Regions from separate parts of the Gluconobacter sp. DsW_058 genome, predicted to be linked through region 1. Evidence: riboswitches for the same ligand, from Rfam matches in the RefSeq annotation. Region 1 holds a riboswitch; the other holds the start of a gene.
What was found. A riboswitch is a leader RNA that binds a small molecule or an ion and turns the genes downstream of it on or off. The one in region 1 is predicted to bind thiamine pyrophosphate.

Region 1 (15,640 bases):
CATCGGTGAGGGTGCTGGTGGCATGAATGGGGATCAGTTTCTGATCCGCGGTTTTCAGGCCCAGAATGATATTTATGAAGATGGACTGCGGGACTTCGGTGTCTATTCCCGCGACTCATTCAATTTCGAAACTGTGTCCGTCATCAAGGGACCGTCTTCCGAAGTGTTTGGGAATGGCACGACAGGCGGTGCTATCAATATGGTGACCAAAACTCCTGGTTTGAAAAATCACTATTCGGCTGATTTTTCAGGCGGTTCAGGCAGTTATTATCGCGGCACATTGGATGTGAACCAGAAAATCAATGACTCTACGGCCTTCCGCATCACTGGAATGGGCGATGAGCATAATGTTGTGGGACGAGATTATATCTTCTCTCATCGCTGGGGTGTTGCTCCGTCTCTTGCATTCGGGATTGGCAAGAGAACAACGCTTGTTCTGCAATACATGCACCAGCAGGAAAACTCCGTGCCTGATTTCGGTGTTCCGGTTGTCACGAAACCGGGGGCAAAGTACGGGCAGCCTATTACGGAATACGGTATCCGCCGGACGAACTGGTACGGCACGGATAACGACCAGAACGCCACAAATTCCAACATGGAAACAGCGCAGTTCAGCTTCAAACTGAACAGGCATGTCACGTTCTATGATGATTTGCGGGGCGGTGAGTATTATCGCTCTTTCGCGGCTTCAAAAGCGACCTGCGATACGACGTGCGTGAACAACTACTTCAACGGAGATGCGTCAAAAGCGCTCGTTGCACGCTCCGGGCCAGTGGGTGCGGGGGCGGGCACAGGAACCGGCACCTACATGGCGCCGCTGCCGTATGAGCAAACGAGCTGGTCTGTGCAGAATGTCGGCTCAATGGTTGCAGACTTCCATACAAGCTTTCTCAGACATCAGGTTGTCGCCGGGTTTGATGTCGAACGCGTCAATGATGTTCGCTCACAGTCGACGTATCTGAAGCCAAAACCGTATGCGAACCTCGTTAATCCGAAGGGAAATGTCGGCAATCTTGATCTGGTACCGGGTGATATGAACCCGGCCGGTCTTGTGTCTCTGGGGTCACTGGGGGCGAAGTCGCATAGCAATGGCTACGGGTTCGATACGGGTCTGTTCCTGTTCGATCAGATCTGGTTCACCAAGTGGCTTTCTGTGAAAGGGGGCTTCCGCTGGGATCGTTGGCAGACGAGCTACAACCTAACGGGAGGAAATGTCGCGAAGAACCCCGATCAGCATTTTCATGATGTGACGGGTGTGTTCAATCCGAATGTCAGCCTCGTTGTCACGCCGGACGACCATCAGACTTATTATTTTACGTGGGCCAATTCCACGACCCCGATGGGAATGTACGTCACCAATGGGTCTGTTCCCATCCGTCCGGGGACCAATTCTTTTGCCAGTCCTGAGAAGGCTCAGCTTTATGAGCTTGGCGCCAAGTACAGCATTCTGCATGACCGGTTAGGTCTGACGGCCTCCTTGTTCCGTCTGGACAAAGGGAATGCATTGAACGCTGATCCCGTGACCGGTGAAATTCAGGGCTCTTCTGACCGGCAGCGTAATCAGGGTCTGGAATTGTCCGTCGGCGGTGTCATTCTGCCGGGCTGGAACGTGTCCGCGACCTATGCCCTTTATGATAGCAGCACGACGTCTTCTGCGACCAAGGCGAACCGCGGCAAGAATGTTCAGTATGTGCCACACAATCAGGCAACCCTCTGGTCAGCGTACAGCGCTTTCCCGGACAAGCCCTATAACCTGACAGTCGGTGGTGGGCTGACCTGGCGTGAGCATGTCTGGCTCGATACCGCCAATACTCTGCGTGCTCCGGCCAATCTGGACTTCAGTGCCATGATTTCCCATCGCTTTAACCGGCACTGGAAAATCTCCATGAATGGCTACAATCTTGCCAATAAACTCAATTACCAGAGCCTTTTCTCGAACCGTGCGACCCCCTCTGCAGGGCGTATGTTCCTGGGCGAAGTCAGCGTTGCGTATTGAGCGGCCAGGTTTTCGATTTGGAGCCAGCGCTTGGCGTAATGGGAAAACGCATTTTGTTTTCCCATTACGCTTGGGAGGCTTTTTGCCATTTGCGCAGTCCATGAACCGCCAGAACGACGAATATCGCGTAAAGGGCAGCTGTCGGGTAAAGGTCGCGACTGACGAACATGGCAACGTAAGCTGTGTCGATCACGATCCAGCAGGCCCAGCTGATCGTATGCCGCCGCGCAGCCCAGATCTGTGCAACCAGACTGTAACTGCTGAGCAGGGCATCAGCCACGGGGGTGGGATCGTCTGTAAAGCGAGCCAGACAGAAAGCCCACAGTCCGCCCCCAAGTGCGCCGATCAGAAGGCCAAAGAGTAACCCGCGTTCCGAAAGTGGCCGAATATGCAGGGTCTCATCCCCCTGCGCACCGTCTTTCATCCAGCGCCACCACCCATAGAGCAGGCAGCCACAGAATACGGCCTGAAGGCAGGCGTCGGCGTAAAGATGGGCTTTAAAAAACACCAACCCGTATAAGAGAGCGGCAAGAAGAGAGAGTGGCCAGCAAGCCATAGTGCGGCGTGCCGTCAGCCACACGCCGATGGCACTCAGAAGGGCCGCGATGAGTTCCGTCAGGGACATGCGGCAATGGCATCCAAAGTTTCGCGGAGCCAGTTCAGAAGGTGTTGACCGTCACGGCCTGCAAACCAGTGTGCATGCCCTAAAAGATAGTCTGCGTAGGCGACATGGGCTGATGCCTCATCCTGAACAAGCGTGCTGTAATACGCGACCTCAGATAATGCGAATTCGACATGAACAAGCGGCAGGAACGCAACGACCAGTTCGCGTTCTTGCGGAGTGAGGGGACGAACCCTGTGATAGCCCGCTAACAGGGCGCTCAGCTGGCTCCACGAGACAGCAAAGTGTGAGGACAGCCAAGAGATGGCAGTGCGCTCGATCGCCACTGCGAGATCGTACGCAGCGCAGGTGAGATCAGACATACCAAAATCAAAGATCCCGCAGATTTCGGCGTCTGGAGTGGCGGACGTCCAGAACTGGTTAGATGGATGCCAGTCTCCGTGTCCCCAACAGGGGATAATCTCTGTCAGGAGTGGTCGCAGTTTTGCGTGGAAAGGTTCCAGGACACGTAGGATCTGCTGCCAAGCCTCTGGATTGAGCGTCGTGTTGAGGCCCGGTTGAGACGCAGCCCAATGACGGAGGCCAGTCTCAAGATCGGGGTTGGTAATAGCGTTGAAGCTGGATAGCAAAAGCCGATCAGGCCGGGCGGGGGCGGCGTAATCTGTTGCAGCCAGATGAAGACGTGCGAGTGTGCCTCCTGCGGCATGCGCATGTTCTGAACAAAGAAACGGCTCCCAGGACTGAACATCTCGATAGAGATCCAAGCCGGGTAAGGGAGGGAAAACCTCATAAACCCAACCATGATCTGTCAGAGCGCAGTGTTGTTCCCGCGTTGTAAGCGCCGCAGTGACGGGTAAGCCATGGTGGCTAAGATGCGCCATGAAAGCATGTTCTTCCGTCAGGGCGTTCTGATCGCGCAAGCGTGGATCATGACGCTTCAGAAAAAGCATCGTGCCGTCGGTAAGGCTGATCAGGGCTGTCGCGGAGAACGGGCGTTGTCCATGCCACAGAACAGTTTCCGGAACGGCGGTAATGGGAAAAAACGCCAGAACACGTTTCGCCTCGGCGAGCGTCAGCGGCGGCCAATGCCGTTCAGCCTGCACACCATTGACGCCGAACTGTCCGGGAGCAGTCACGGGTTCAGAAGCCTGTGGACGCTGTGAACAGGGCCGCGAAACCGCCGCCGATATAATAACTCGGGGCGCTTCCGCTGATCGTGCTGCCGTAAATGCCAGTCGTGTCCTTTGCGTTCAGGGTCGGGCTGGCAACGCCGGACAGGGAGCGCTCATTAGTGATGTTGATGAAGTTCAGGCGTAGAGTTGGTTTGTGTAGGCGAGACAGATCACCGAAGCGGTAGCCGACGGAAATATCGCCAGTTGTGCGGTCTGACATCCGCTCATCATTCATGAACGTTGCGTATTGGTGCCCGGTGTAATGCAGGGTGGCCACGCCGAAGATGTGCCCGTCATCGTAGCTGATGCCAGCAGCGGCCTGAAGTGTCGGGCTGCGAACGGCGATTTTGCCTTTGGTCGGCAGAAGATCGCCACCTGAGGCGATGTTGTTATCAATGGTGGCGTGTAGATACTCGCCGGAAACATAGGGGCTGAAATGGTGCCAGGGGCGGAGGCCGATTTCCACATCCACGCCGCGAGAGGTCTGACCTCCGGCATTCATGGTCGTCTGAATGATGGAGCCGTTCTGGGAGGCCAGCGTTGAGATCTGGCGGTTGGTGAAATTGTAGTTGAACAGCGTCAGACTGCCGATGATCCATTGTCCCGTGCGGCGATATCCCAGTTCTTCGGAAATGGAATATTCGTTGCGGACATCCGCACTGCCTGTTGTCGCGAGTGCGCCGGAGGTCGGGTCGTAGGTGTTGTAAAGTGCCGTCTGGTCCGGGGCACGGAAGTTGGTCGTGGCGTTGAAGAAGATCTGGTTCTGCTCATCAATGCGCCAGCGGACGCCAAGACGCGGTAGAGGCTCCATGCTGTTTGACGCCACACGATACTGAGGGCCGGGAACATTGTTCGTGCCAGCGCGGCTCATCATAACGGCTTTGAAACCCGCTTCGATGGTCAGGCGATCATGAAGGAGCGAGATGTGATCGCCCACATACAGTGCGTTGGTCTGGGAAATGGTGTGGAAGCTGCCGCCCAGCAGTTTCTGTCCGTTCGCAAGATGGATCAGGCTGCTGCTGTTTTCTGCCCAGATATCGCCTGAAGCGCCGGTGGCGGAAACGGTTGTGAAGGGCTGCTGCTCGTTGTCGTCTCCGTAATCATACCAGTAACCGAGGACGAAATCGTTCCAGCCGGTTTTGTAATGCAGGGTGGAATTGAAACCGGAGCGATAACTGCGTTGCGTGTAGTTAGCACGTACGACAGCGGTTCCATCCTGTGCATTGGGGAGCGTGAGCGTGTCACTTAGGGGCTGAGTGCCGTTATAGAGACCTGTTTCCGTCAGTGTGGAGCCACCCGGAACGTTGCCATAGGCGAACTGTGCGTAGGGTGTGACGTCGAGGGAAAGCTGATGCGTCAGATGCAGATGGACTGGCGCGCCTGCATAGAAGGTGCGTTCCGGCGCGCGCCACAGACGCCAGTAATTGACGGCGTTGTCTGCGTTGGAGGCGTCATAATGGCCTGCAAGGTTGTTCGCGCCATGGATGCCATCGACTTTCCAGCTTTCCATCGTGACCTGCGGATAATAGCTGGTGACGGTGGTGTTGAAGGAGCCGATGAGGCTGGCGCGGTTGCCTTGGCCCCATTCCTTCAGGAACTTAAAATCGACATGCTGGCGCTTGTCCCCCCCCGGCCCACGCCAGTTGTCGCTGGCGCTGTGGGAATAGGACACAAAGCCACGAATGCCGGAATTGCCGATGTTGCCCGTTTCAAGGCGAATGAATTCGCGATTGGTGTCAAAGGAGCCATAGGAGACGCTGGCGAAGCCCCCGGCCTTCTGTGACGGATCGAGAAAGGACAGGCTCATCAGCCCCCCGGCAGCGTTTAGGACGGGACTATCCAGATCGGCCGACCCTTGGGCGAGCGCGACCTGACTGTAGTTCTCACTGTCGGCGAACTGGCTCGGATAGCCGGAATAATAGGCGACATCGTTCAGCGGTGTGCCTTCCAGCACATAGCCGATGGCATCATTGTTTAGGCCGCGAACGGTCAGGTTGGTGTTGGGCGAAAAGCCGAACGGATCGGATGTGGCGACATTCGCACCGGGCAGCATGGAGGCAAGCTGATAGGCCGTCGCCATCGGGGGCTGCTTGTCCATGTAATCGCGGCTGACTGTGCTGATAGAGCGCACACTGTTCTCCGGTCGGATCAGTCCACCGCCGGGCTGGTGCCCGGGTGCGCTGTCAGAAACGCGGTGAACGGTGATGTGCTCGGGCTTCGGGGCGATGGACGCAGGCGGGGTAAGGGCTGTGGTATCCGCCGCGCGCACTGTACCGGCACAAACGGTCAGGCCGAGCAGGAAGACAGGAACCTGGCGGGATTTGCGCGCAAATACGGTGGTCATGATGGTGCTGTCCCGCCTGCAATACTGCGATCCCCCCCATGCGCAGCGGGGACGACGAGAGACACCGAAAATCCAGTCTTTGGATCTGTCAGTAGCCACCATCCCTCCGCCAGCATGAACTGGATCAGGTTCTATGGGTCACTGCGCTGGTATGGCTCTAAAGCGCATACCCTCAGCAGTCTCTCAGCCCTTTGTCAGGGCACCCCAAGGTGAAGAAGCACTCCTTCATGGGCTGCGAGAGAATGTCAATAAATTCCGTAAGGCGTGGGGGGATCAAAATTTCGTCGGGAGGGATGGAGCGGCGATGCAGAGCAGGATAGAGTATTGTTATAAGATAACATTTTTAGGATCTGTCATGCGTGTTGTGAAGCGCTTGTTGCCTGTTCTGCTCATTGCCAGCCCGGCCCTCGGTTCAGCTCAGGCTGAGGAAGGAATGTGGACGTTCGATCATCTGCCAGCCCGTCAGTTGAAGCAGCAATATGGCTTCGAGCCTTCGGCTGAATGGATCAACCACGTCATTCAGTCTTCAGCACGTCTGGCAGAAGGATGCTCGGCGTCTTTTGTCTCTGGTGATGGGTTGGTGATGACAAATCATCATTGTGCCAATACCTGCCTGACCGACCTCTCGGACAAGACGCACGATTATTTTCATGATGGTTTTTCGGCAGCAGATGTTTCCAAAGAGCCGCAATGTCCGGGTATGGAGCTGGATCGTCTGGATCAGGTGAAAGACGTGACAGGCCGTGTCGCTGATATGACCTCAGGCAAGCATGGTGCGGATTATGCAAAGGCGCTTCAGGCTGCCAGTAGCGTTCTGACGAAGGAATGTGCGGGCGGAGACGCAACACACTGGCGGTGTGATGTTGTGACGCTCTATCACGGTGGTCAAACTGCGCTCTATCGCTATCGTCGATATCAGGATGTGCGTCTTGTGATGGCGCCGGATCAGGATATCGCATTCTTTGGCGGCGATCCGGACAATTTTACCTTCCCACGGTATGATATCGACCTGTCGATGTTGCGGGTGTTTGAGGACGGTAAGCCGGTCCACACACCTTTCTTCAAGTTTGATCCGAAGGGACCAAAAGCGGGAGAACTGGTATTCACGTCTGGTAACCCAGGGCGAACGCAGCGGTCTCTTCCGGCCAGTGCATTGACGTTCCAGCGGGACGTTATCCTGCCAACCATCATTGGGGTGTATTCTACCAGTGAAGGGGCGCTCTGGCAGTATTCGCGTGAAAGCAAGGAACATCTGATTGAAGCGCAAAATACGCTGTTCGGCGTTCAGAACGGCCTGAAATCTCTGTCTGGCACCGTGAAGGCCCTGCGGGAGCCCGGCGTCATGGAAAAGCGTGAAGCGGAAGATCGTGCTCTACAGGCCTGGATTGATGCGGATGCCGAGCGCCGCAAAATCTATGGCGAGCCGTTCAAAAAAGTGGAGGCTGCACTGGCCATACAGCGCCAGTCTTACGTCCATGACTTTGCCATTGCCCGTACAGTTCATGGCCTGCTGGGTGATGCTGTCATGCTGGTATCAGCCGCGCAGGAGCGACAGAAGCCGGATGCCGAGCGTCGTGCGGGCTACCACGATGCCGAACTGGCTGAACTTGAAGCTGAAATTTCTGCCAAAGTGCCGGTGCATGTCGATCTGGAAACTATGACGCTGGCTCTGGGCATGACCACGATGCGTCAGATGCTGGGTGAGGATGATGCTGCCGTGCATCTGGTTCTCGGCACAAAAAGCCCGGATGAACGCGCGGCAGAACTGATGCAGGGAACGAAGCTTGCTGATCCTGCGCAGCGCCTTGCGTTGTATAAGGGTGGTGCAAGGGCCATTCAGGCTTCTACGGACCCGATGATTGTTCTGGCACGTCAGTTGCAGCCGGTTCTGGATGTGATCCGCAATCGAAGCCGTGATCAGATCGAAGCACCAATGCATGAAGCTCAGGGTGCGATTGCCCGTGCCCAGTTTGCGCGCGCCCAGGCAGAAGGAAAGGCAGATACGCTTTATCCGGATGCTACATTCTCACCAAGACTGTCTTACGGCACCGTCAAAGGTTGGCAGGAGGGTGCCACGACGATTGCGCCCTTCACAAATTTTGCCGGGATGTACAAACATGCGACCGGGAGCGATCCGTTCCGCCTCCCGCAGGTCTGGCTGGATGCGAAGCCTCATCTGACACTTTCCACGAATCTCGATTTTGTTTCGACGAATGATATTGTGGGTGGAAATTCAGGCTCTCCGGTCATTAACCGGCAGGGCGATGTGGTGGGCCTGATTTTCGACGGTAATCTCGATAGTCTGGCTGGCGATCTTTATTACGATGGCGAGCGCAATAGAGCGGTTTCGACGGATACAAGCGCTATCATGGCTGCACTCAAGACCGTTTATCATGCCGATGCCCTTGCTCAGGAACTGGAACAGGGACACCTGTAATCATGATGTGAGGGTCATTCCTGCGGAATAACCCTCGACATCCAATGTAAGATTCCTGACAGTGGGTGGATGCCAGTCTGTCCGTCTTCCTGTTGTTTTCAGCCTGGAGTGTCCCCTGATGCTGGGTGACACTTTCCGCTCTCTGGGGCGGCGCAATTATCGTGTCTGGGTCTGGGGAGCACTGTTCTCCAACATCGGAACATGGATGCAGTTCACGACGCAGGACTGGCTTGTTCTCACTGAATTGACCCATCACGATGCCATGGCCATTGGCATCGTGATGGCCCTCCAGCTTGCGCCACCTCTTCTGCTTATGCTCTGGACCGGCCTGATCGCGGACCGGGTTGAGAAGCATCGATTTCTGCTTTTTACCCAAGGTGCCTTGGGTGTGCTGGCCGTTGCACTGGGCCTCCTCGTTGTTACGGGATCGGTCCGTCTCTGGCAGGTGGATCTGTTTGCTTTCCTGAGTGGCTGTGTCGCCGCGTTTGACAGTCCTGTTCGTCAGACATTTGTCGGTGAGTTGGTGGGAGAGACTGACCTTCCAAATGCCGTGGCCATCAATTCCATGTCCTATAATGCTGGGCGGATGATCGGGCCTGCGGTCGCAGGGTTCTGTATTGCGGAAATTGGTTCAGGCTGGTCGTTTGTTTTGAACGGGTTTTCGTTTTTCGGCGTCATGGGCTCTTTGCTCTTTATTCGCCGTGAAGACCTGTTTCGGCATGCCAAAGCGAGAGAAACCGAGCGCAATGCCCTGACCAGCGGACTGCGCTATGTCTGGGCGCGCGAAGACCTTCGGACCATTCTGATTATGTTGTTCATTATCGGAGCGTTTGGTCTCAATTTCCCGATCTTTATTGCGACTATGGCAGTTGGCGTGTTTCACGTCGGCGCGCATGGGTATGGAATTCTGAATTCCGCCATGGCCGTGGGCACCATTCTGGGGGGCTTTCTGGCAGCAGGCCGTAAAAAGGCAGATTTTGATGTTCTGCTGAATGGCTCATTGATTTTTGGTGTGGGTTGCCTGTTGGGAGCATTGGCCCCGACATACTGGCTTTTTGCCTGCACGTTGCTCATTACCGGCGTATCATCTCTGACATTTACAGCCACCAGTAACAGCTTCATGCAGCTTTCGAGCGATCCATCCATGCGAGGACGCGTGCTGGCCATCCGGTTTGCTGTTTTTGCAGGGTCATCCCCATTTGGTGCCCCTGTTGTGGGGTGGGTTGCCAATTATTTTGGGCCACGGTGGTCTCTGGGTGTCGGAGCGCTGTCGGGCTTTTTGGCGGCAGTGGTGGCGTTGTTATACATCCTGCGCATGCGGGAGCAGCAAGGCGAGGAGCACTCGTGACCTTTCGCTGGGGAAAGCGGATTGCGGCAGGGGCGTTGGCTGGCGGTATTGTATGTATGATTTGGTGTGCATGCGTTGCCGTAACGGGTATGCGTGCTTCTGCCAGCCCCGCAGAAATGGGCGTCATTTTCGGCACAGCCGTCACGGATGCGGGCGTGCCAAAGCCAGCTTTGCAGGACCGTCTGGAAACCGGATTGTTACTCTGGAAAGAAAAGCGCGTTCGGGAACTGATGGTGAGTGGAGCTGTGGAAACTGCCAATCATCAGGATGAAGCTGAAATCATGGCGCACTGGCTGGAAAATCACGGTGTTCCGGCAGAAGCAATCATCGTTGATTCACAGGGAAACAATACCTGGCTGACGGCTCTGCATGTTGCGCAGGAAGCGCCGGAAGGAGCAGTCGTCGTTTCGCAATGGTTTCACATCATGCGAGCAGAATGGGCATTGAGGCATGCTGGCGTGAAAGACGTGTCAGGCGCATATCCAAAAGTCTTTCGGCTGCCAGAGCTCTACTATCTGTTCCGGGAGGCCGTGGCGCTCCCGGTGTACTGGGTGACGAAACCGACCCCTGCTCAGTAAAGCACACCAATCTGTTCGATCGCTGTTGCGAGTGACGGAGCCAAGGGCATCATCGGTGCCAGAGTGGACTGGTAGGCGTGGTAAAGGTCGCCTTTACCTTTGTAGATATACTCTGTCGGCTCGCCTTCCGGGCTGACTTCGTTGAACCAGCTTCCAAAATCCCGATCGATGAGGGTTGTGTCGATATAATCCCAGATCGTGCGATACCAGTGCTCGTAATGTGGATTTCCCGTGCGCTTATACAGGTTGATCGCCGCAGTTAGCGCTTCTGCATGAGCCCAATGGACGCGGGAAGGCACATGCGGTTTGTGATCCCAGTCGATTGTGTAAACCATTCCGGGAAGACCATCGACGTTCCAGCCTGACTTCATTCCGGTCTCGAAGAGCGCCTGTGCGTCATGAAGCATCCAGCCCGGTGCTGTTTCGCCTCTGCGGAGTAAAGCTGCTTCCAGTTTCACGGTCAGGTGAGACCATTCAACGAAATGGCCTGGTGTCATGCCGTAAGGGCGTAGATCGTCCGTAGGCTTGTCTTCATGATAATTCTGCAGCAGATCCCAATTTCGGTTGAAGTGCTCGGGCATTGCGAAGCCCTGTTGTGGGGCCAGTTCATGCACAAACCGGGTGACGATCCGCAGCGCGCGGCGCAACCACTTCACATCACCTGTAACGTCCGCAAGGGCCATAAAGGCTTCTGTGGAATGCATGTTGCTATTGGCGCCGCGGTAGTTCTCTTCGTCTGACCAGTCGTCTGCGAAGCTCTCGCGCATCACGCCTTCGTCTTCAGACCAGAAATGCGTCTCGATCTGATGGATGGCATCCTTGAGAAGTGCGTTGGCACCTTCCACACCGATAAGAACAGCAGAGGACGCGGCCAGCGCGACGAACGCATGCAGATAGGCCTGCTTGCGCTCATGAGGCTGATCCGCGAAGTGGTTCCAGCCTCCGTGCTGCTGGTCCCGAAAGGATGTCATGAGCGCATTCACGCCATGTGCGACGAGCGGCGCGCTTCCTGGAATGCCCTGGAGTTCCGCAGTCGCATAAGCGTGCACGCATCGCGCAGTCAGGGTTGCTTCTGCCTTGGCGCCTTCAGGAAGATGCCCTTCCATATCCAGCCCTGCAAAACCCCCGTCGATACAACCTTCCTTGCTGAAATCCAGTAACCGACGGCCCTGCATTTCGAGCCATGCCCGGTGAGATGGTCGGCGGATCCAAGCGTCTCTACTAAGCAGAATGGGGGAAAGGCGATCGGTCATAAAAACTCCATACTACGGTGGTAGTAGTCAGACAGTCTGATGAGGACGCATCAGCAGCGGTTGGGTTCCTGAGGGCCTCGTCGGGGGTGCTCGCTCACGAACGCGCGGGGATGTGCGGAACTGTCTTGCGTCTGGAGGTTGCTTTGCCGATACATAACAACATGACAGAACGATCCCCGATCATTGTCGCCCCCAGCCTGCTGGCTGCCGACTTCGCCCGTCTTGGAGATGAGATTGCATCCATCTCCCGCGCGCCCTGGTTACATCTGGATGTAATGGACGGTCATTTCGTGCCGAATATCTCGTTCGGTCCTGGGGTGATCTCGGCCTTGCGAAAGCATACCGATGCGAAGTTCGACGTGCACCTGATGATCGACCCAGTGGACCCGTATCTGGAAGCAACAGCCAAGGCTGGCGCGGATCACATTACGGTGCACGTGGAAAACGCCCCCCATATTCACCGGACGCTTCAGACCATCCGTGCGCTCGGTTGCCGCCCGGGAATTGCGATCTGTCCGGGGACGCCGCCAGAAGCACTGTCAGAGGTGCTTGATCTGGTAGACATCATTCTGGTCATGACAGTGAATCCCGGGTTTGGCGGTCAGAGCTTTCTGGAGAGCCAGCTGCCAAAAATCCGAACCCTGTCGCGTATGATTGAAGACAGCGGCCGTGATATCGTGCTGGCGGTTGATGGCGGCATTGACCCGGTCACGGCCCCAAAAGTGGTGGCTGCCGGCGCGCGAATGCTGGTGGCAGGGTCTGCCGTCTTTGGTAAGCCGGACCGTGATTCAGCCATTCATGCACTTGAAGGCCCGTTCAAGGAAGACAGCGCCTGATGCCCATTCGTCGCTGGATTCAGGACGCACGACTTTCACTCGCACGACTGCCCGTTGGTGGCGGAACTTCAGAGGGACCGGTTTATATTTATCGTGACCCGTGGAAGGGGGACGCCGAGCAGGGCGCCCGCCTTGTCGCGGGTCGCTTTCGGTTTGAGCGGCAGGACTACGATCTGCCACGCGGAAAGTGGGAACGTGGCCCTTGGCCGGAACCGGCAAAACAGTGGCTGCAAAGTTTTGCATGGCTGCGGGATCTGCGCGCATTAGGCAGTGACGATGCCCGCATGACGGCCCGCGCGCTTGTCGCGGACTGGGTATCGCATCCTCCAACAGATCCGCTGGTCAAGGATGCCTGCGTAACAGGTGCGCGCCTTTCATCCTGGCTGGCAAACCACGAATTCTGCCTGGCTTCGGCGGACCGTAAACTTCAGCAAAAAATCATGGACCGGATGCTGGTAGAGGGGCGGACCATTGCCGCCCTTTTGCCACTGGAACCGCAAGGCTGGCGCGGGCTGACGGCCCTGCGTGGCCTGCTTGCTGCTGCTCTGGCTATGCCGGATCACAGCGGGTTCATGACGCGCTTCCTGCGTTACCTTCCAGCGGAAATTGAACGTCTGATTCTTTCCGATGGGACGGTTGCTGAACGGTCTCCGGAGGCACAATATCAGACGGCGCGTGAGCTGGCAGAAATGTCCGTGATGTTCCGCACAGCGCATTCGAGCGTACCGCCCTTTATTGACGTTGCCCTGGACAGAGTCTGCCCGGTGTTGCGTGCCATGCGTCATGGGGATGGTGGCCTGGCCGTTTTTAATGGTTCCAACGAGCGTTACAGCGCGATGGTAGAAGATGTTCTGGCGCAGGGCTCCAGGCAGAAGCTGATTGCACCCGCCATGCATCAGGGGAAATTTACCCGGCTGGCTCTCGGGAAGTCTCTGTTGATTGTGGATAGCGGCGCGCCTCCACCGACCAGTTATGATCAGGCAGCGCATGCTGGCACGTTGTCTTTCGAGTTTTCAAACCAGCGGCATCGTCTTTTCGTTAATTGCGGCAGTGCGCAGGTGGGGGCATGGGCGCAGGCGCTGAGGGCCAGTGCAGCGCATACGGTTCTGGTTGCGGATGGTCTGTCGTCCTCAGACTTCGGGCCTGACGGACATGTCACGCGGCGTCCGGCGCATGTCACATGCGAGCATCAAAGCAGTGGGGAAGCCCATTGGCTGGATCTGTCTCATGACGGATACCATCCACCGCTTGGAATGAAGTGGACGCGGCGCCTCTACCTTGGGGCGGACGGAGAAGATCTGCGCGGGCAGGAAGTTCTTGAAGGTGAGCGCGAGACGCCGTTCGCCCTGCGGTTTCATATTCATCCGGACGTGCATGTCACACGGGACGACGAAGATATCATTCTTCAGGTGGGCGGCATGATCTGGCGCTTCCGTCAGAAGGGCGGCATGCTGCTGCTCGAAGATGACGTCTATCTGGCGCGCGGCCGGCGTGAAAAGACCAAGCAGATCGTCATTGCTTCTCTCAGGCGCGTTGTTCCTGCGGCGGAAGAGACAGCCGAGAATGGTGGAGAAGTGCAGGAAAGTGCCAAACCTGCGGCACCCTCAAAACCACTTCAGGTTGTCTCCCAGACTGTCACCTGGCTTCTGGAACGTATCCCGGAATAAAGGTGCTGTTGTGAAAATCCTTGAAATCACAAACGTTGATTTCTCCCTGCGCCAGTTCCTGTTTCCCTTGATGAAGGCGCTTCGTGCCGCCGGGCATGAGGTTCAGGGGGCCTGTGCGGAAGGCCCCCATCTGGCGCCAGTACGTGCAGATGGGTTTGTCGTTCATGCCGTGCCGATGGCGCGGTCATTGTCACCGGTTGCACAGCTTCGCGCGTTTGTCGCGCTGATCCGGCTTATTCGCCGGGAAAAGCCTGACGTCGTGCATGGACATATGCCCATCAGTGGCATTCTGGCGCGGTTTGCTGCGCGTCTTTGTGGTGTTAGGATCATTGCCTACACCTGTCATGGCTTTCTGTTCAATCAACCTGGATCTTTGGCCCGCCAGGTGCTCTCCGTTGTTCTGGAATGGGCCGCAGGTCGGATCACCGATCTGTACATGACCGTCTCGGTTGAAGAGGCACGGGATGCACGACGCCTGCACCTGAATGCGCATCCCGTTGCTATTGGTAATGGACGTGACCCCAAGCGCTATCATGCTAATCCCTTGGTGCGGGCCCGTATCCGCAGGGAGTTGGGTGTTCCGGAGGATCGCCCCGTGGTCATCGTGGTTTCGCGACTGGTGCGCCACAAAGGCCATCCCGAACTTTTGCGAGCCATGGAAGATGTGCCAGGAGCTGAACTCTGGGTTGTGGGGGAGCGGCTGCCATCTGATCATGGCGATGCCCTCGGGCCCGCGTTTGACAGAGCCAGACAGCTTTTAGGCCCGCGGTTGCGGATGCTGGGTTATCGGGAAGATGTGCCAGATCTTCTTGCCGCCGCAGACGTGTTTGCGCTTCCAAGCCACTTTGAAGGGCTTCCCATGTCCGTCATTGAAGCGATGCTGACGGAGTTGCCTGTAGTGGCGACCAATGTTCGCGGTCCACGAGAACAGGTCGTGGATGGGCAGACCGGCTTTCTGGTGCCTCCCGGCCTGTCTGCGCCCTTGGCCCGCGCGCTGAGAACAGTGACACAGGATCTGCCTCTGGCGCGCGCTATGGGGGAGCGGGGGCGTCAGCGGGCGGTTGCGTCCTATAGCGAAAAACGGATCATGGACCTCGTGGTGCGTCTGATCGAGGCTGAAGCGCGATAGACGTTTTTCTCGAAATTCTCTGGTATTTTCTGGTTATTCCGAAATTTTGATTTTCGCCTTTCAGGAAAACAACGAGAATAGGCACGTTCTATTTGGAGAGGGACGATGTCTGACGAAACGAGTGTTCAGACTGACGGGAATAGCCGGTCAGGTGTTCTTCTGGCGCGCCGCACGGTTCTTTCGGGGGCGGCGGGGCTGGTCTGTCTTAGTGCCGCCAAAGCCAAAGCGGCTCAGCCGCAGGGGGCAGTAGAACCGCCG
Region 2 (15,640 bases), on a different contig from region 1:
GGAAAACATGTTCTGGGACATCCTGACGGAAATCGCAGCGGCAGATGGCATGACCGTCAATCAACTCATCACCAAGCTTTCGGACGAAATTCTCGAACTGCGTGGTGAACTGCCGAATATGGCGTCGTTCCTAAGGGTCAGTTGCCTTCGCTATCTGGACCGGGAACGACGCGTGCCGTCAGGTTCCAGTTCCGCCGCTGGTCAGACTGTTGCTTTGCGTCGTGTTGGATAATCGATACGGCGCAGCAAAGAGGCATTGGCGGAAACGCTCGCAAAATCGTACAGAAGGACCATGACGACTCCTTCTTCCCCACAGAGCCAGAAACCTGGCAGCAATCCATTGTCCTCGCGACGCGCAGAACACGTCATGGAACGTGCCTTCTTCGCAACCCGCTGGATTGCCGCACCGCTTTATTTCGGCCTGACCATCGGGCTGCTGCTGGTGGCCTTCAAGTTCTTCCAGCAGCTTCTGGGTCTTGTTCTCAAGGCAACAGGCCTGGATTTCGATGACGTTTTCGTTGGTGTGCTGGATCTGATCGATCTGGTCCTGCTGGCGAACCTGCTGCTGATCGTCATGTTCTCGGGCTACGAGAACTTTGTTTCCCGTCTCGATATCCGTCAGCACGAAGACTATCCGTCCTGGATTGGTCACGTGACGTTCGGGGATATCAAGATCAAGCTCATGGCGTCCATCGTCGCCATGTCTGCCATCCATGTTCTGGCTGATTTCATTCGTGTGGATGACACCTCCACACGCGCTCTGGAATGGAGCGTCGGGATTCATCTGGCCTTCGTTGTGTCCGGTGTTCTGATGGCCGTCATGGATCGCATCATGGAAGGTTCGCCGGATACGCATCACGCCGATCCGCAGCCTGACGCCGCCCAGCACAAAGAAAAGCACGACGCATGATTCGCCTGACAGAACTGCGCCTGCCGCTGGAGCACTCGGAAGAGGCGCTCCGGGAGGCGGTGCTGACGCGCCTCAATATCCCGTCCGAGGCTCTGAAAAGTTTCAAGATCGCCCGCCGCGGCTACGATGCCCGCAAGCGCGGTCACATCGTTCTGGTGTACAGCATCGACTGTGACGTGACGGACGAGGCGTCTGTCCTTGCGGCCCATGAAGCAGACCAGCATGTTCGCTCCACGCCAGACACAACCTATCATCTTCCCCAAGCCACGTTGCCCGAGGGGATGCCGCGCCCTGTGGTTATCGGGGCAGGGCCTTGCGGAATCATGGCGGCTCTGACGCTCGCACAGGCCGGTCTCAAGCCTATCATCATTGAACGTGGCAAAGAGGTTCGCGCCCGAACGGTTGATACGTTTGCCCTTTGGCGGAAATCCGTTTTGACCCCCGAGAGCAATGTCCAGTTTGGCGAAGGTGGAGCCGGGACGTTCTCTGACGGCAAGCTCTACTCTGGCGTGTCCGACCCTCGCAATCTTGGCCGACGTGTCATTGAAGAGTTTGTTCGGGCCGGTGCGCCGGAAGAGATCCTGTACGTCTCCAAGCCCCATATCGGGACCTTCCGACTGGTCACGATGGTGATGTTCATCCGTGAGGAAATCGAGCGTCTCGGCGGCGAGTACCGGTTTGAGACGCGCGTCGATGGCTTTGACATGGAGGGTGAGGGAACGGAACGCCGTCTGCGAGGCCTACGCCTTTCAACGGGAGAGACCCTGCCTGCCGAGCGCGTTATTCTGGCCGTTGGGCATTCCGCACGCGACACCTTCGAAATGCTCCGTGATGCGAATGTCGCCATGGATGCCAAGCCGTTCTCTATCGGTGTGCGGATCGAACATCCCCAGTCTGTCATTGATACAGCCCGTTTTGGCTCATACGCCGGGAACGACCTGCTCGGTGCCGCTGATTACAAGCTGGTTCATCACGCGTCGAATGGCCGGGCTGTGTATTCGTTCTGCATGTGCCCGGGCGGACAGGTCGTGGCGGCGACGTCTGAGATTGGACAGGTCGTGACCAATGGCATGAGCCAGTATTCCCGTGCCGAACGGAATGCGAATAGTGGAATTGTCGTTGAAGTGACGCCGGAAAAGGACTTTCCGAACGATGTTCTGGCGGGTGTCGAACTTCAGCGGAAATGGGAAAAGGCGGCGTTTGTGGCCGGTGGCGGCGATTACCGTGCTCCTGCACAGCGCGTCGGGGATTTTCTGGCCGGTCGCCCTTCCACAACGCTGGGGGACGTCGTGCCGTCCTACCAGCCGGGTGTGACGCCCACTGATCTGACACTCTGTCTGCCGGATTTTGTTTCGGACGCCATTCGTGAAGCTTTGCCGCGTTTTGAGCGCAAGTTAAAGGGCTTCTCGATGGATGATGCTGTCATGACCGGAGTGGAAACGCGTACGTCTTCCCCGATCCGGCTTCAGCGAGACCGTGATGGCCAGAGCCCAACATTGCGTGGGCTTTTCCCAGCGGGAGAAGGGGCAGGATATGCTGGCGGTATTCTGTCCGCCGGCATAGATGGAATCCGTACCGCCGAGTGGCTGGCAGCCTCTCTTTAAGAGGCTGCTTCTTCGTCGCCTTCCATGGTTTCACCCGGAAGGTGCTTCGGCTGAAGCAGGGCGATGCCGGCCGTGACGGCACTGGACCCGACCACGAAGGCTTCCGCAGTGAGCGGGAGTGTAATCGGGGTCCGGCCAATTCCCGGGATCAGCCATCCGGCAATACCCTGCCCGATAGATCCTAGGGCATAACCCAGCCCCATTCCGAAGCTACGTGTCTCGGAAGGGAAGCATTTCGCCAGATAATGCGGCACGAGGGCGAAGATACCGGATGCCGCAGCGCCCATAACGAAGGCTGCCGTCAGCAGCATGCTCCAGGACGGAGCGCTCAGGAACGGCCAGATTGTCAGAACAACAATCGCGATCGCCCCCAGCATGACCTTCAGGTCGCCCCATCGTTCTGCAAGCCAGCCACACAGGATTTTTCCAGCGAACGATCCGATGCAGTAGAGGGTAATGGGAATGAAGATGTCCTGCGGTGTCAGGTGATGGCTGCCACGCAGGATCGTGGGGTAAAATGTGTAAATGGCCGCTTTCTGAAATTCCAGAAATGCCATGAAGGCAATTGCCTGTATGGCCGCTCCGTTCAGGCGGAATTTTACCTTGGGAAGAGGCTGTGTCGGCGTTTTGGCCTGACCGGCCGCGCGGTCTGCCCGGTTCCGCAGCCAGACCGGGCTTTCCTTGACCCCGAGACGAATGAAAATCGCCAGAAGAGCAGGCGCCAATCCGATGAAGAACAGCACGCGCCAGCCATAATGCGGCAGGATCAGAGCCTGCGCACCGGCTGCTGCAAAATATCCGACTTCATAACCTGACATCATGAGCGCAGACGCCATCGGGCGTGTCCAGGCGGGAACACTTTCCATCAGGAGGGCTGCAGAGGCGGTCCATTCGCCACCAAAACCGATTCCGAACAGGAATTGGACTATGCCCAGCATCAGAAGACTGTGGGACAGGCCCGTCATGGCAGAAAAGACACCGAACCAGACCACGCCGAGCATAAAGGCCAGACGACGGCCGTAACGGTCCGCGAGCCAGCCCCAGCTTGTGTTGCCGATGGCGCGTCCAAGGGACTGGGCCGTCAGAACCATTCCCAGTGTGCCGATGGTGCAGCTGAAATCATGAGCGATGTCCGGCAGTGTGAACATCAGGGATGTCTGGTCAAAAGCGTCCAGAAACCATCCCAGAAAGGACGCGAACGTCACCTGCCAGAAAGGTAGCAAAGCCTTGAGAGAGTTGCGGGAAGACGTGTTCGGGGCGGAGCGAGCGAGAGCATCCGTCATCAACAATGTCCTGACAGGCAGATTGAACCTGCGCGCTTGAAGGAAGTGGCACGGAAAATCCGCTTGAGCAGAATCGGTAGCAGAATTGTCCTGATTGAGCGAACGAAGAATTTCACTCTTGGTTCCACAGCCATTTTGTTGCGCCCCCACGGGAAAGTGAGCGGGAAATGGGAGTTGTTAAGGGAAAATTAGCCTTCTCCCGTCATTCTGTCGCACATATGGAACAGGAGATGTTCGAAATTGGATGATGCAGGACGGGATGTCAGTTTTGCGGACGCAGCCTCATTTGGCCCCGGAGTGACTGGCGCTGTGACCAGAGACCGGAGAGATGATCCTGTGAGGTCCGAGACGAATATTTCTCCGACGAGTGCCACGATGTTCGCCACCACCCTGCGCAGTCGCCGGGCGCGGCAGAAAAGTGCACTGCCGCCTTTGAGGTGGCTGCCTCGGATGGGGGCTGGCCGAGCGGGAATGGAAAAGCTGATTGGTGCTCAGGTGGACATGAGTCAGCTCTGGTTGGCTATTCCCCGACGGACCGTTCGGAGAAGTCGTCGCAAGCCGCTGGAGCAGCAGCAGAGAGAGTTTGATCTGGAGCTCCTGCAGGTTGCATGTACGCAGGCCGCGAACTGGCCAGATGGTATGCGGCTCATGGTTTCACTTGAAGACGATCAGGCGCCTGACACCGCTTTCAATGGTCGCTTGAACAGTGTTCTGGATCAGAGTGGGTTCCCGATTTCACGTCTGGATCTGGTTTTCCAGGAAAGCGGGATTGCTCAGGAGGAGCGCGAAGTCTGTTACACGCTGGCATCTCTCCGGGACCGTGGCGTTCAGATCTTCACGAACGGGTTTGGCTCCTCGGTCTCCAGTCTGACTTTGCTGAGAGAACGCGCCATCAGCGGCCTGCTGGATGGCGTGCAGTTTGATCTCGCAGTTCTGTCTGCATCTACGCTGTCCTGGAGTTTGCAGGGGAGTGTGCCAGAACTCGATGAAGGTGCAGTTGTTTTCTATCGTGCTGCTCTTGAAGCCGTCAAAGCGCTGGGCTTGTGCATTCGTGCCACGGGTGTGGACACGCCAAAGCAACTGGAATTCGTTCAGAAAACCGGTTGCTCTGAGGCGTCTGGCCTTATTTTGGCGGGTGCTGAAACGACCGCTCAGATTACCGAGCGGTTCGCCAGTGTAGACGGTCGGTCAAGACGACGACGTATGACCCGGACAGCCGAAGGGCTGTAGCCAGCATAACCGGCAGCTCTCTACAAACATGAAAGAGCTGCCGGTCATGCCTTCAGATCTTGCATTGGTACTGGAACAGGCGCTCTGGATCCACGCGAAGCAGGTTAGCAAGCATGGGGAGGACTTGTGTCAGGGCATCCTCAATCGCTTCAAGCGACTGTCCCGTCTGGTCTGCAATATACTTGAGATGCTTCTCACCCATGAGCGTTTCGACTTCCTTGGGGGTGAGCGGGTTGGTTTCCGTGTTGTGAATTTCGCTCACACGGGTGGCAAGGTGACAGTCGTCACGCATCAGACGGATTGTCACTTCCGTCAAGCCAGACCTGTCCATGCTTGCATTGCTGAGCCAGTCCCCGAAGCGGACGAACAGCGAGGTGGATTTCTGGCCTTTGGTCTCAGTCGTGGTTGTCATGACCCGTACTCCTCATCAAGGGAGAAACTGGCCGCATCCGGTGGGACTTGGCCCTGTCATAACAACGTTTGAGGAAGGCGTGTGTAGCATGGGGCGGAAACACCTTTGCGTGATGTTTCCGCCCTTCCGCATCAGTCTAACGGGCCACTTTCTACCAGCACAATTTCTGCGTCTTCCAGGGCAGTCATGACGATGGTTTCCACATCCGTCAGAGCTGCCCCGTCCCGCGTTGCAACGGTGCGACCCTCGATTTCCAGACTTCCTGTTGCGGGTACGAGATAGGAAAAGTTCTCCCGGCTCGTTTCGAAAGTCAGGGTCTCGCCCGCTTTTAGGGTTGCCCCCAGAACGCGTCCCTTGGCGCGGATCGGCAGAGCGTCATCCTCTGGAAAGCCGGACGCAAGAGTTACAAACCTTCCGCTGCGGGCGTCCTTAGGAAAAGGACGGGTGCCCCAGCTGGGCGTGCCACCTGGTTCATTGGGGATGATCCAGATCTGGAAGAGGGTGGTGTCTTCGGTTTCCTTATTGAACTCGGCATGGACGATGCCGCTGCCGGCAGACATGACCTGAACGTCACCAGCTTCCGTACGGCCTTTGTTGCCAAGGCTGTCTTCGTGAGAAATGGCTCCGGTGCGAACATAGGTGATGATTTCCATGTCCTTGTGCGGATGAGCGCCGAAGCCTGTCCCACCTTCGATTTTATCATCGTTCCAGACGCGCAGACGGCCCCAGTGCATGCGGTGCCGATCCGTGTAGCCAGCGAAAGAGAAATGATGCCGGGCGTCCAGCCATCCATGGTTGGCGTGGCCAAGCGAGGAGAAGGGTCTGATATCGAGCATTGGTCGCTCCTCAGTAAAGGTTATGGCCTTCAAGATGGGCGCGATGTGGCGTAAAGAAAATGGAATTGATGGAAATATAAAGTTTCCATAAAGCGCATCTTAGAGAGGCTGTATGCTCCCTGATCTGGAAGGCTGGGCTGTTTTTGCCCGTGTCGCTGAAAGCGGCTCGTTCGCCTCTGCAGCACGCACTCTTGGGCTGTCCCCGCCTACAGTGTCCAAGGTGATTGCGCGTCTGGAGCATCGCCTGAAAACGACTCTCTTTCAGCGGAGTGCGCGTCATCTTTCCCTGACATCGGCCGGAGTGGCGTGCCTGGAACGCGCTCGGCGGATGTTGGCTGATGGCGAAGGATTGGAAGCAGAACTGCGGGAAGGCTCAGTCAGCCCGAGAGGAACGATCCGCCTGGCGGCCCCTATGGGGTTCGGGCTGGATATTCTCGGGCCTGTTCTGCCGGAATTTATGGACCGGTATCCGGATATTTCCATGGAGATTGATCTGGATGACCGGACCGTCGATCTGCTGAGTGGCCGGTTCGAAGCAGCCGTCCGCATTACACCGGGAGATCTCGCCCCCGTAACCAACGGAGGGGCTCATCTTCTTTGTCGTTCCGTGATGCGGCTGGTCTGTTCGCCACAAATGAAGGAGAGACTCGGGACGATCGAAAAGCCGGAAGATCTTTCAGGCAATGCAGGGTTGCTCTACGCGAATTCCGATCTGCCAGACCTTCTTCGCCTTACGCATGAGAACGGCCAGCAGGCCTCTGTTCGTCTGCGAAGCAGGATGATGGTGAATAGTGGGGACATGCTTTTGCCCGCGCTCCGAAATGGCTCAGGCCTAGCGCTTCTGCCAGATTTCATGCTGCGGAGGGATCTGGATGCGGGGCGATTGGTTGAGGTTCTGCCCAGGTGGCGGGGCAGTGTTCTGTCGGTCTGGTTCATGGTCGTGGGGTGTGGTGCCACCCGGATGCAGATGCCTGCGCGGCTCCGTGTTCTGCTGGCCTATCTGGAGCAGGCCCTTGGCGGAAAGATTTCACAGGATTACAGTGCCGCGCAGGAGAAAACGCGATGAATTATGATGCGATGTTCCAGTCCGCCCTGGACGGTCTGCGCGCCGATGGCAGCTACCGTTACTTTGCGGAACTTGAGCGCCGGTCCGGCAATTTCCCGAAAGCCTATCATCATGGGCTCGGTCGTGACGTCACAGTGTGGTGTTCCAACGATTATCTCGGCATGGGGCAACACCCGGAAGTCCTCAAGGCGATGCATGATGCCCTTGATGAGACGGGCGCTGGCGCAGGTGGAACGCGCAACATTTCCGGCACGAACCACTATCATGTGGAACTGGAAAAAGAGCTGGCTTCCCTTCACGGGAAAGAAAGCGCCCTGCTTTTCAACTCGGGCTATCTGTCCAACTGGGTAACGCTCGGCACTATTGCGGGCCGTCTGCGGAACTGTGTGGTTCTGTCTGATGAACTGAACCATGCCTCCATGATTGAGGGGATCCGTCATTCCCGCGCTGAAAAGCAGATTTTCCGTCACAACGATGTGGAAGATCTGGAGCGTCGCCTGAAGGAACTTCCAGCAGACGTCCCCAAGATCATCGCGTTTGAGTCCGTCTATTCCATGGATGGCGATATCGCCCCGATCGAAGCGTTCTGTGATCTGGCCGACAAATACGGCGCCATGACTTACCTTGATGAAGTTCATGCCGTGGGCATGTATGGCGATCACGGCGCAGGCGTTGCTGAGAAGCTGGGCTTGTCACATCGTCTGACGGTGATCGAAGGGACGCTCGGCAAGGGTTATGGCGTCGTGGGTGGCTATATTGCTGCCTCTGCACCGCTTTGCGATTTCGTGCGCTCTTTCGGTTCAGGCTTCATTTTCTCCACGGCTCTGCCGCCGATGATTGCTGCGGGTGCGCTGGCCAGCGTCCGTTATCTCAAGCGCAGCAGCGCAGAACGTGAAGGACAGCAGCGCGCTGTTGCCTATCTGCGGGCCGCTCTGGACAAGGCAGGCATTCCGCATGTCGGCAATCCGAGCCATATCGTACCCGTCATGGTGGGCGAGGCTGAGCTATGTCGGGATCTCTCCGATGAGTTGCTGAACCGCTTCGGGCATTATATCCAGCCTATTAACTTCCCGACCGTTCCGCGCGGAACGGAGCGTCTGCGTCTGACGCCGACGCCGCTTCATACGAACGAAGCAATTGATGAACTGGTTGAAGCACTCTCCACGCTTTGGCGCGAACGTCAGCTCAAGCGCTCTGAGGCTGCCTGAAGTCAGGTAGGCCAGCGTTCTGAATTCTGGAAAAGGCAGCCGGGTCACTGGCTGCCTTTTTTGATTCCGAGCTGGTCAGGCGTGCACGTAGACCCACGCATTTTTGCCTGAGCGCAGTGTAACTTGCACCCTTTTGTAGCTGGACACTTCGTAAGCATCCGCAGCGAGAAGCTCAGCTTCAGTGATGCAGAAGACTTGCCCTGTGATTTCGTCCTGTGGATTGTCACTCGGGCGAATAACAGGATGAAAGCGTTTGCCGCTGGCCTTGATGACAGCGGCGTCTGTGATTTCCATCATCGACGCCTGATAGCCCGTCATCGCATCCTCTTCGCCATGCAGCAGGCGACCGAATGAGGACAGCTGAACCTCGGGTTGCTGGAGTGTTCCGTAAGAAAACAGGTAAACTGGCATCTGGTCAGGCATGAGTAGCTCCGTGAGATAAAGCGCAGGAACGTCAGATCTTACGGTAGCCTTGCCAAAGCGCTGTGACAGGGTGCCCGTCGTCCTGTGGAGTCAGATGGATATAAAGCCCGTCAATCTGTTCCAGAGGCAGGCAGTCATCCACTTCCATGAAGTTGTCGCGGTGGCGATGGTCATAGCCCGGTAATAGGGTCTTTTTGGCCTTTGCCTTGGCATCCTCTGCCGATGTGGCGACGAGGAAGGTAAAAGCGTGCTCTTCCTTCAACTCACCGGCCGCATATCCACCCATATTGATGAAATAGAGCGATTGGGAGCCTGTAGGCTTTTCAGGACTGAGTGTGACGGCGTGCCCGTCCGCCCATGTGATGATGCCGTAGGCATCGACGTGCAGGGAATTCCGAACCCCAAACCAGCGTTCTGCAAGTGATGGATAAGCATCTTCCGGCTTGTTCGCGATAGCAAACTGAACATCATGAACTTCGATGTTCGCGCCGGGTGCTGCGCCACCGAGATAGAAAACATACAGGTTCAAGAGCGTGTCTCCTCAAAACGTAAAGCAGGTCATAGCTGTTTCCTCCGCTCACTTCACGGTGAAACGCATTGACAGGATGAAGCCGATGCGATGAGTGTGGCCCCTACCAGGGGGAGCTTCGCCAAAAGAAGCTGAGAGGTCACTGAAGGACTGTAAGGTCTGCGGTGTGACGACCCTGCCGGGTGCATCCTGCATCCGGGAAACCTGATCCGGTTAGAACCGGCGGAGGGAATGGTGTTGAGACACAACGAAACTGGCTTTGCCAGTGGTGCGTGCTGTTGCTCCCTCTGCCTCAGAGGGGGCGAACATGGGTGACATTCCACAAAACCTGAACCAGAGACCAGCTGTAGGCCATGTGACGACAGGCCCGATTCAGGGTTCCTGTAAGAAATGGTCCGAAGCGCCGGGACGCCCGGATATTCTGGTTCCATATCGCGAAATTGCGCTGCATCCGTCAGCGAATGAAGCGCCTGTCAGAGTTTATGACACGTCTGGTCCTTATACAGACACGTCTGTCACGATTGATGTGACGAAGGGCCTCTCGGCTCCACGTGCAGAATGGCTTACCAAGCGGGGTTTCGAGCGAGTTGCAGCGCGGGCCGTGAAGCCGGAAGACAACGGCTTCGCAAGTGAGGCGCAAGCTGTTCCGGCGTGTCCGGCACCGCACGAAGTCTATTCGGGTGAGGGCGCACAGCACGTCACGCAGTATGAATACGCAAGGGCCGGGATCATCACGGAAGAGATGATCTATATTGCTCATCGCGAAAACGTCTGCCGTGCTGAAATGGCTGAGGGAGCGGAAGAGCGCCGGGCAGATGGCGAGGATTTCGGTGCGGAAATTCCAGCGTTCATCACGCCAGAATTCGTGCGCGAAGAAGTGGCGCGGGGGCGGGCTGTCATTCCCGCCAATATCAACCATCCGGAACTTGAGCCGGTTATTATTGGCCGCAACTTCCTTGTGAAGGTGAACGCCAATATCGGCAATTCGGCTGTGACGTCTTCTGCGGCCGAAGAGGTGGAAAAACTGGTCTGGTCCATCCGCTGGGGCGCGGACACGGTGATGGATCTCTCTACAGGGCGGAACATTCACAACATCCGTGACTGGATCATGCGGAACTCTCCAGTGCCGATCGGCACGGTGCCGCTGTATCAGGCGCTGGAGAAGGTGAATGGTGTTCCTGAGAAGCTGACGTGGGAAATCTTCCGCGACACGCTGATCGAACAGGCCGAGCAGGGCGTGGATTATTTCACAATTCATGCTGGTGTCCGCCTTCAGCACATCCCGCTGACAGCAAAGCGTACCACGGGAATTGTCTCCCGTGGTGGCTCCATCATGGCATCCTGGTGTCTGGCGCATCACCGCGAGAGCTTTCTCTACGAACACTTCGAAGAGATCTGCGACATCATGCGCCGGTATGACATCACCTTTTCACTGGGGGATGGGCTGCGTCCTGGGTCGATTGCCGACGCGAATGATGCGGCGCAGTTTGCTGAACTGACGACGTTGGGCGAACTGACGAAGGTGGCTTGGGCAAAGGGCTGTCAGGTCATGATTGAAGGGCCAGGTCACGTGCCGATGCACAAGATCAAGGTCAACATGACCAAGCAGCTTAAGGAATGTGGCGAAGCGCCGTTCTATACGCTTGGCCCGCTAACGACCGACATTGCGCCGGGCTATGATCACATCACGTCGGGTATCGGGGCGGCCATGATTGGCTGGTTCGGGACGGCGATGCTTTGCTACGTGACACCGAAGGAGCATCTGGGTCTGCCGGACCGCTCAGACGTGAAGACGGGTGTCATAACCTACCGGATTGCGGCTCATGCTGCTGATCTGGCAAAGGGGCATCCAGCAGCTCAGTTGCGGGATGATGCCCTGTCCCGCGCACGGTTCGAGTTCCGGTGGGAAGATCAGTTCAATCTGGCGCTGGACCCGGATACGGCACGCAGCTTCCACGACGAAACGCTTCCAAAAGAGGCTCACAAGACGGCGCATTTCTGTTCGATGTGCGGCCCGAAGTTCTGCTCCATGAAGATCAGCCACGACATTCGCCGAGAGGCAGAACGTCAGGATGGGATGGCGCAGATGAGTGAAGTCTTTCAGGAACATGGTGCAAAACTTTATGTTCCGGAAAATGAAGTAGAAACGATTGCGGAATAACACCTGACGCGGAATGATTGAGGGTGATGGCCTTGCGTCCATAGGCCATCACCCTCATCATAGAGTGATGCCGCTTAAGGAAGACCTTCTCCCATTCCGGAAAACCCGCAAAGTCACGAAACTGGCGACCCGGCTGGGCAATTCGGCTTCAAACTGCGTTCTGCATGTCATGGTCAATGATCGCGCCGGTTTGGTCCGTGAAAGCGCGGCTTTCGTCGGTCTTCTTGAGAAGGTGTGGAAAGCCCGTGGCGTTGAAGCTGATCAGGTCTGGGCAGAGCTGAACGAAAGAATCCGCCTTGCGGAAGAACTTCGTGCTAATGGCATCCGTCCGCGTAAAGGCGGCCACTATCGTTCCACCAAATTGCCCTGAGCCATGCCCTCTCTTCCAGATCTGTCTCATATTTCGCCGGATGACCTGAGCCGGCTGGATATCGGCGTGCTGATCGTGATTGGTCTGTCTGCTCTTTGGGGACTGACACGCGGTTTTACCACAGAGCTTTCCGGGCTTGTCGCGTGGGCTTCGGCCGTCATTCTCACCTATCGGTTCCATGCTGCCCTGGTTCCATGGATTTCTCCTTATCTGCATGAGAGCTGGCTGGCGGAGAGCGCAAGCGCGGCAGTCCTGTTCATCGTCATCCTGCTGACGCTGACGACGATCGCCGGGCGTGTCGGCGCAGCTGTGAGGGGCACTCTTTTTGGTGGCGTAGACCGCATACTGGGCGCTATTTTCGGCATTCTGCGCGGATATGTGATGCTGATCGCACTTTATCTGCTGGCAGGGTCTTTTTTCGGGTCCTGGACCTCCTACCTGATGCAGGGAAGCTTCACCGGGCCATATATTGAGGCCGGAGCATCCCGACTTGCCGGTTATCTGCCACATTCATTGCAACCACATCTTGCATCGCCGCCCACAAGCGGTCATGACGCGTCGTTGTGAACCCAGTCCGGAAAGGCCGAACTGCATGACTGCCTCCGATACTCTCAACCGTCCTTACGAGGAATGTGGCGTTTTCGGCGTCTGGGGCGTGCCTGATGCGTCTGCCCTGACCGCTCTAGGACTCCATGCGCTTCAGCATCGTGGTCAGGAAGCTGCCGGAATCGTCAGTTTCGATAACGAACGGTTCCATCAGCACAAAGGTCTGGGGCTGGTCGGTGATGTCTTCGGAGACAGCCGTGTCATGGCGACGCTACCTGGAAGTGTTGCCATCGGTCATAACCGATACGCCACCACAGGCGGAACGCATGTCCGGAATGTGCAGCCGCTGTATGCGGATTACGAGTTTGGTGGTCTGGCCGTTGCCCATAACGGAAATCTGACCAACTCTGCCACACTGAAGCAGGCGCTGGTAAAGCGCGGATGTATCTTCCATTCCTCCACGGATACGGAAGTCTTCATCCATCTCATCGCCATTTCCCTCTACACCACGGTGCTCGATCGCTTCATTGATGCCGTCAAGCAGGTGAAGGGAGCTTACTCCCTCATTACCCTGACGCCCGATGATGGCCTGATCGGCATGCGTGATCCACTGGGCGTTCGTCCGCTGGTTCTGGGTCGGATGCCGGGTTACGAAGATTCGAACGGTGGCTGGGTTCTTTCCAGTGAGACCTGTGCGCTCGACATCATTGGCGCAGAATACGTTCGTGACATCGAGCCCGGCGAAATCGTAGTGATAAACTCTGAGGGGCTTCGGTCCCTTCGCCCGTTTGGCGATCAGGGTGGGCGCTTCTGCGTTTTTGAATACATCTACTTTGCACGGCCTGATTCAGTGCTTGAAGGCCAGCCTGTCTATGAAGCCCGCAAGCGCATCGGTGCAGAGCTGGCACGCGAGACGGCAGTCGAAGCAGACGTTGTCGTTCCAGTGCCGGACTCCGGCGTTCCGTCTGCTATCGGATATGCGGCTGAGAGCGGTATCCCGTTTGAGCTGGGTATCATTCGCAATCATTACGTCGGCCGGACATTCATTGAGCCAACGGATCAGATCCGAAATCTTGGCGTGAAGATGAAGCATTCCGCCAATCGTCCGGTTCTGGCTGGGCGTCGGGTCGTTCTGGTCGATGATTCGATTGTACGGGGAACGACGTCTCGCAAGATTGTGGATATGGTGCGCGCGGCCGGTGCGACGGAAGTGCATATGCGCATTACGTCCCCACCAACGCGCCACCCTTGCTTCTATGGCATTGATACGCCCGAAGAGAGCAAGCTGATGGCAGCAACGCATACGATGGAAGAAATGGCTGCTGTTATCGGTGTGGATAGCCTCGCCTTCATCAGCTTTGATGGCCTCTATCGGGCGCTGGGTCATGAAAGTCGTACGGATGGCGCAGGTCGCTACTGCGATGCCTGCTTCACGGGTGATTATCCGATCACGCTCGTGGACAAAGAAGGCAATCTGGTTTCCTGAGTGATATTCGCTCTATTGCGGCCATATAAAAAAAGCGCCTGCTCTCATGAGGGAGCAGGCGCTTTTTTTGTGCTCAGACAGATGCTTTCAGGAATACAGACCGTCAGGAATGTCTTCATGCGCTGAGGCAGGTCCGTTGATGTCGAGCGGCACGGCCATGACAGCCTCAAGGCCCGGGGAAAGCGGCGTATAGGTGAGGGTACCACCAAGGCTTCCGACGACAGCCTTCATCATGCGTGTCCCGAAACCGCTTCCGTTCAGATTGATGTCATGACGGCCCTGATCTGAAACAGTCAGCGTCAGACGGTCGCCAGTGACGGAAAGCGAGAGGTAAAGCGGACCGGCCTGGCCGCCGTAGGCATATTTGCTGGCATTGATGACCAGTTCCGTCAGCACCAGCCCTACATTGATGGCGCGGTCTGCTGAAATGGAGACGGGTGACAGAACCATGCGAAGCTGCGCCTGCCACTCCTCGCCAAGTGAAGAGCAGAGCTCTTCCATCAACTCTTCAAGGTAGCGGCTCAGATCAACCATGCCCATCTGATCGCCACGATACAGACGCCGATGAACCAGCCCGATGGCCGCAATTCGGTGCTGGGCTTCAGAAAGGGCCTCGGTCGTTTCTTCGTTCGTGGACGTCCGGGCCTGAAGCTTCAGGAAAGATGCCACCATTTGCAGTGAGTTCTGCACACGGTGGTTTACCTCACGGATCAGGAAGTCTTTCTGTTGAATCAGGCTCTCACGTTCCTGAACTGTCGCCGTCAGGGTCGCATTCAGCTCGCGGAGTTGCTGGGTCTGATAATCGGCAATCAGGCTGGGGCGAAGGCGACGGGCGGCCTGCTTCTGTTCTGTCGTCCATCGATGGGAATGACCCAGAACGGTCTGCTCCCAGGACTCAAAAGACTTGCGAGGATGCAGAATGCCGTCATGGTCAGGCGCTCCCTTGTGAGGATTGCCAGCCCACTCAATGACCTGAACGATCTCGACCCGGCTCCAGACAAGCGTCAGGGAGGTTCGGAAAGGCAGTGTGATGGCCAGAATTCCGGCAGAAGCCTCGGGCCACATTTCTGCGGGAGGGTAGTCCTTGCCCAGGCAGGAGCTACAGAAAATCCCGCCGTTGCTGCCCAGGCGGAGCCAGTCCCGAATGGCCAAGAGATCCGAATGTTCAGGAACCTTGCCAGACGTCTTAATCTCTTTCTGATCAATGACTGCAAAGCCATCGCAGGGAAACAGGCTGCGCAACTCCGTGACGGATCGCTGCAGGTTGTCCTTTACGGACGCGGCAGGGTCGAAATGGGACGTCGCGAACTCAATCGCATTCCTCAGGCGCAGACGCTCCTGATACGTGATGAGTTCTTCCTTGTTTCGAAGCTGACGTGACATGACGCCAGCGAGCGTCCGGCATGCGGCTCTGATGTCCTCGGAGAGAATGCGCGGTGTCGCGTTGTGGCAGGTGATCATGCCCCACAGAATGCCGTCCACGACCAGCGAGATGGAGGCTGAGGCCGCTACGCCCATATTCGACATATACTGCAAATGAACGGGTGATATGCTGCGAAGCTGCACATCGCTCAGG

Region 2: it holds a riboswitch for thiamine pyrophosphate, as region 1 does, so the genes downstream of both, thiC (phosphomethylpyrimidine synthase ThiC) here and HK24_RS04040 (TonB-dependent receptor) in region 1, are expected to answer to the same signal.

The regions. Positions count from the first base shown of each region.
Region 1 is NZ_JOPH01000005.1:126,542-142,181, reverse strand. It holds gene HK24_RS04055 (TonB-dependent receptor domain-containing protein) at 1-1,996, shown strand, start outside; gene pnuC (nicotinamide riboside transporter PnuC) at 2,061-2,621, opposite strand; gene HK24_RS04045 (phosphotransferase enzyme family protein) at 2,612-3,754, opposite strand; gene HK24_RS04040 (TonB-dependent receptor) at 3,759-6,134, opposite strand; TPP riboswitch at 6,219-6,351, opposite strand; gene HK24_RS04035 (S46 family peptidase) at 6,490-8,571, shown strand; gene HK24_RS04030 (MFS transporter) at 8,690-9,919, shown strand; gene HK24_RS04025 (YdcF family protein) at 9,916-10,497, shown strand; gene HK24_RS04020 (AGE family epimerase/isomerase) at 10,491-11,750, opposite strand; gene rpe (ribulose-phosphate 3-epimerase) at 11,912-12,586, shown strand; gene HK24_RS04010 (heparinase II/III family protein) at 12,586-14,253, shown strand; gene HK24_RS04005 (glycosyltransferase family 4 protein) at 14,264-15,382, shown strand; gene HK24_RS04000 (SMP-30/gluconolactonase/LRE family protein) at 15,488-15,640, shown strand, end outside.
Region 2 is NZ_JOPH01000057.1:10,707-26,346, forward strand. It holds gene HK24_RS09990 (ribbon-helix-helix domain-containing protein) at 1-232, shown strand, start outside; gene HK24_RS09995 (TIGR00645 family protein) at 293-910, shown strand; gene HK24_RS10000 (NAD(P)/FAD-dependent oxidoreductase) at 907-2,514, shown strand; gene HK24_RS10005 (MFS transporter) at 2,511-3,797, opposite strand; gene HK24_RS10010 (EAL domain-containing protein) at 4,134-5,027, shown strand; gene HK24_RS10015 (YidB family protein) at 5,080-5,439, opposite strand; gene HK24_RS10020 (pirin family protein) at 5,571-6,275, opposite strand; gene HK24_RS10025 (LysR family transcriptional regulator) at 6,388-7,341, shown strand; gene hemA (5-aminolevulinate synthase) at 7,338-8,549, shown strand; gene HK24_RS10035 (gamma-glutamylcyclotransferase family protein) at 8,625-8,972, opposite strand; gene HK24_RS10040 (DUF1543 domain-containing protein) at 9,004-9,501, opposite strand; TPP riboswitch at 9,601-9,750, shown strand; gene thiC (phosphomethylpyrimidine synthase ThiC) at 9,809-11,662, shown strand; gene HK24_RS10050 (hypothetical protein) at 11,676-12,032, shown strand; gene HK24_RS10055 (CvpA family protein) at 12,036-12,599, shown strand; gene purF (amidophosphoribosyltransferase) at 12,625-14,064, shown strand; gene HK24_RS10065 (histidine kinase dimerization/phosphoacceptor domain -containing protein) at 14,152-15,640, opposite strand, start outside.